Regions from separate parts of the Rheinheimera marina genome, predicted to be linked through region 2. Evidence: predicted binding sites of a transcription regulator. Region 2 holds the regulator's gene; the other holds the start of a gene.
What was found. Region 2 encodes FliA, which starts transcription of late flagellar genes. Its sites were predicted from a motif close to GCTAAAGTTNNNNNNNNNNCNGCCGATA; they were not measured.
Positions count from the first base shown of each region.

Region 1 (2,397 bases), on a different contig from region 2:
GCAACTGGTGCTGCTGGACGAGCTGACGTACATGCTGAGTTACCACTATCTGGATCTCGACCGGGTGATCCAGGCGATAGAACAACGCCCAGCCACTCAGCATCTGGTGATCACCGGTCGCAACTGCCACCGGCGTTTAATTGAGATGGCCGATACCGTCAGTGAAATTCAGAATATCAAACACGCCTTTGATGCCGGCATTCAGGTGCAAAAAGGAGTGGACTGGTGAGAACCTTCATTTGCCTGGCCGCCTTGCTGGCCTTTCAGGTGCAGGCACAAGCGCAGCGCATTGTGGCGCTGTCACCGCATTTGGTCGAGCAGCTGTATAGCATTGGTGCTGGCGACAGTCTGGTCGCCGCCACTGAACATGCTGATTACCCGGCTGCGGCGAAACAGTTGCCACGGGTTGGCAACTATATGCAGCTCAATGTTGAGCAAATTCTGCTGCTCAAACCAGATCTGGTGTTGGCCTGGACGGATGGTAATCCTGCCGCCGATATCAGCCGTTTGCGGGCACTCGGGCTGAATTTGGTGGAATCTAACCCGCGCCAGCTTGACGATATCGCCAAAGAGCTGCGCCTGTTGGGTCAACTCACCGGCCACACAGAGCAGGCCGGGCAACAAGCCGATGCCTTTGAACAGCAACTGGCCACACTCAGAGCCCGCTATCAGCAGCAAAGCAAAGTCCGGGTCTTCTATGAGTTATGGGCCGACCCGCTGTCGACTGTGGCCAACCAGGCCTGGCCGCAACAGCAACTGGCACTTTGTGGCGCCGAAAACCCCTTTGCTAACGCCACAGGTGACTACCCCACAGTGGGGCTGGAGCAGGTACTGGTCAGCCAGCCGCAATTGATTATTCAGCCCAATTCCGCTGAGGAGAAGCGCTCGTTATTTGACTGGTCACGCTGGAAAGAGCTGCCCGCTGTGAAATACCAGCAGTTCAGCACACCCAATTCGGACCTACTGCACCGCACCACCACCCGTATGCTCAGTGGCACAGAGCAGCTTTGTCAGGATATTGATAAAGCCCGCAAGTTTTACCAGACCCATTAGGCCACGTCCTTTAAGGTTGGCCTTGCGGTCAACCAAAGCTCCCGGCTTTTTTAGCGCCACCTTCCCTGGCGGCGCCCCTTGGGGTTGCGCTTCGCGCAATGAAAAATTGCTCCCGGCAATTTTTTGTGAAGATCCGTCCTTGGTCTTCCCCCTGCGGGCCGTTGCTTCGCAACGTCAAAAATTGCTCCCGGCAATTTTTTGCCACCCCGGGTTAAAGTTTTGCCGGTGATGGCCGAAACAAGGATACAACCCAGGCGTGGTCTGGCTATACTGACCACAGTCACAGCACAGGAGAGCTTTATGTCGTCCATCAATAGCCTGAGCAACAGCAACGCTCAGTCCGCTAACAGCAGCAATGCCACTGAAGAAAGCAAAGACAAAAAGCTCACTGGCTTCGAGCAGTCCCGGCTCAACAAACAACAGCTCAACGCCTCCATTATGGAAAGCCAGCTCAATCTGACCACGGGCGACGAGAGCAACTCCTTAAAGCTGCTGTACAAAACCGCTTTAGAAGGCATTAACAAAGAGCTGGAAGAAGAATTTGGCCCCAATGCGGCGCAAAAGATTAAACAAAGTGAGGTCGACACCTCACCAGAAGCCACCGCAGACCGCATCGTCAGCTTTGCAACGGCGTTTTATCAGAAATACAAAGAACAAACTCCGGACATGACAGAAGAAGAGCGGCTGGATAAATTTTTATCCATCGTCGGTGGCGGCGTCGACACAGGCTTTAAAGATGCCCGCGACATTCTGGATGGCCTTGGCGTATTAAGCGGTAAAGTGGCCGATGATATCGATAAAACCTACAGCCTGATCCAGGACGGTTTTGCCCGCTTCCGCGAATCTATTCTGAATCCCAACAAGGACGACGAACTGGCAACTGAAGTTGCCGCGAACACCAAAGACGAACTGACTAAAAGTTAAGTACTACCAGTGAAGGAGCCGGTACAGACTGGCCGGCTTATACCCCACTTCACTGCTCAGCCACAGCTGCCCTGCTGGGTCCACACAGGCTCCCTCCACTTGTGTGTCCACTGGCAGCTGTTGCTGTTTAATCAGCTTGCCTTCGCCATCCAGTAACGCCATCCAGACTTCAAATTTCCCTTGGATCATTTGCCAGAACCGCTGCTGGGGTGGCGCATAACCAACCAGCACTAGCTGATCCGTTCCAGGTACAGCACTGGCATCCGTCACCAAAAACGGTAGCGTCACTTCATAACGCGGTTGCGGCAAGGATTGCTCTGGTGCCGAGCTGTTGATTGGGTAAAAACGCGCGGTCAGACTCTTCCAACTTTTGCTCACCAGCCAGAGTTGTTGCTGCCAGTACACCAGGCTTTCAAAATC
Region 1 is NZ_JBHSGB010000006.1:69,867-72,263, forward strand. Features, by position in the region: gene cobO (cob(I)yrinic acid a,c-diamide adenosyltransferase) at 1-229, shown strand, start outside; gene ACFO3I_RS06250 (cobalamin-binding protein) at 226-1,053, shown strand; gene ACFO3I_RS06255 (DUF5610 domain-containing protein) at 1,354-1,977, shown strand; gene ACFO3I_RS06260 (hypothetical protein) at 1,981-2,397, opposite strand, start outside.
Region 1: the regulator FliA is predicted to act here: its motif matches at 1,264-1,291, upstream of ACFO3I_RS06255 (DUF5610 domain-containing protein).

Region 2 (2,397 bases):
ATCTGGTATTGTCTGCGACATCACAGGCCCGCGTGATGCAGGAGACCGTGGAACACTTCAAACGGATCCCGCTGTCGGGTTGTATTTTCACCAAACTTGATGAATGCTTAAGTTTGGGGGAAATCATTAACGTCGCGATCCAGAACGCCCTGCCTGTCAGCTACCTGACCAACGGCCAACGCGTACCGGAAGACATTGAAATGGCAGATGCCAAGGCACTGGTCGCGCAAGCAGAACAATTGCGGATCTCCAACAGTAGTACGGGTTATCAGTGGTACAACGAGACAACCCGGATGGATGGAACCTATGCCTAATCTTCAGATAAATGACGATCAAGCCAGTGGTCTGAGACGAATGAAACAACAAATAATCAAAGTCATCGCGATAACAGGTGGGAAAGGCGGCGTTGGTAAGACCAACGTGTCGCTGAATCTGGCGATGGCCATGTCGCAGCTCGGCAAAAAGGTGCTGGTGCTGGACGCCGACCTGGGGTTAGCCAACTGTGACGTGATGCTGGGACTGCGGGTTGAGAAAAACCTGTCTCATGTCTTATCCGGTGAAGCAGAACTGGACGATATCCTGATTGAAGGTCCATTCGGAATTAAGATAGTGCCTGCGACTTCAGGTACTCAATCCATGACCGAGCTGAAACCAGCCGAACATGCAGGCCTTATTCGTGCGTTCAGTGAAATGCGTACCCGCTTTGATGTGTTGCTGGTGGATACTGCTGCCGGTATCTCCGATATGGTCCTGAGCTTTTCCCGAGCTTCACAGGATGTGCTGGTGGTGGTCTGTGACGAACCTTCATCTATCACCGACGCTTATGCACTGATGAAAATCTTGAGCCGTGAACATGGCGTGCAGCGTTTCAAAATTGTCGCCAATATGGTGCGTTCACTCAAAGAAGGGCAGGAATTGTTTGCCAAACTGAGCCGGGTAACGGACCGGTTTTTGGATGTGACGCTGGAACTGGTTGCCACCATTCCCTTTGATGAGAACGTACGCAAAGCGGCACGTAAACAAAAAGCTTTTGTCGAAGCTTTTCCGAAGACACCGGCCTCATTGGCCATCCGAACCTTGGCTACCCGTGCTGTACAATGGCCAATTCCACCCGTCGCCTCAGGTCATCTCGAGTTTTTCTTAGAACAATTGGTGCATCAGCCTGAAGCACGAGGTTTGGTTTGAACAGTAAACTCGCGGCCTACGGTGCTGCTGATCAACTGAGTCGCCTGGTGGAGCAACATGCTCCACTGGTCAAAAGAATTGCCTACCATTTACTCGCCCGTTTACCTGCCAGTGTTCTTGTCGACGATTTGGTTCAAGCCGGTATGATTGGCCTGATTGAAGCCGCTAAGAACTTTGATGGCAGCAAAGGGGCCAGTTTCGAAACCTTTGCTGGTATCCGTATTCGTGGTGCCATGCTTGATGAAATTCGCCGAGGTGACTGGACACCCCGTTCAGTCCACCGCAATTCCCGCATGATTGCTGAAGCCATTGCAGAACTGGAAGGTCAGTTAGGCCGGGACGTCAAAGATATTGAAGTTGCTGAAAAGCTTGATATATCTTTAGAGGAGTATCATCATATGCTCAGTGACGCCAGCAGCGGTCGGATCATCGGTATCGAAGATCTTGGCATCTCGGAAGATGTGCTGGTGACGGCAGACGACACTGATGATGATCATCTGTACGAACAACAGGCAAACGATGCGTTTCAGCAAGCGCTGATTAAAAATATCAGTAGCCTGCCGGAGCGGGAAGCGATAGTGTTGTCACTGTATTATAATGACGAGCTCAATTTGAAAGAGATTGGCGCCGTTTTGGATGTCAGCGAGTCACGGGTTAGTCAGATTCATAGTCAGGCATTGGTGCGGCTTCGCTCCCGAATGCAGGATTGGTTGTAATAGTTTGGGTGCCTTAAATTGGGCGCTCACCGGAGGGGACTTTGGATAAGAACATGAAGATTCTTGTGGTTGACGATTTTTCAACCATGAGACGGATCATCAAGAACCTGTTAAGAGACCTGGGTTTCACCAATGTGCAGGAAGCTGACGATGGCAGCACTGCATTACCCATGTTACAAAACGGCGACTTCGATTTTGTCGTCACCGACTGGAACATGCCAGGAATGCAAGGTATCGACTTGCTCCGCGCTATCCGTGCCGACGGCAAACTGAAGCATATCCCTGTATTGATGGTGACTGCGGAAGCCAAAAAAGAACAAATCATTGCGGCAGCTCAGGCAGGGGTTAACGGCTACATTGTCAAACCATTTACTGCTGCTACTTTACAGGAAAAGCTGGCCAAAATCTTCGAACGTCTGGGTTAGCCGGTAACTGACAAAGGAGTACACCATGTCTGTACCTACGGCACCTCTGATTTCGCTGGAGCAGGCGCGTG
Region 2 is NZ_JBHSGB010000017.1:329,957-332,353, reverse strand. Features, by position in the region: gene flhF (flagellar biosynthesis protein FlhF) at 1-314, shown strand, start outside; gene ACFO3I_RS17860 (MinD/ParA family protein) at 307-1,185, shown strand; gene ACFO3I_RS17855 (RNA polymerase sigma factor FliA) at 1,182-1,901, shown strand; gene cheY (chemotaxis response regulator CheY) at 1,955-2,326, shown strand; gene ACFO3I_RS17845 (protein phosphatase CheZ) at 2,352-2,397, shown strand, end outside.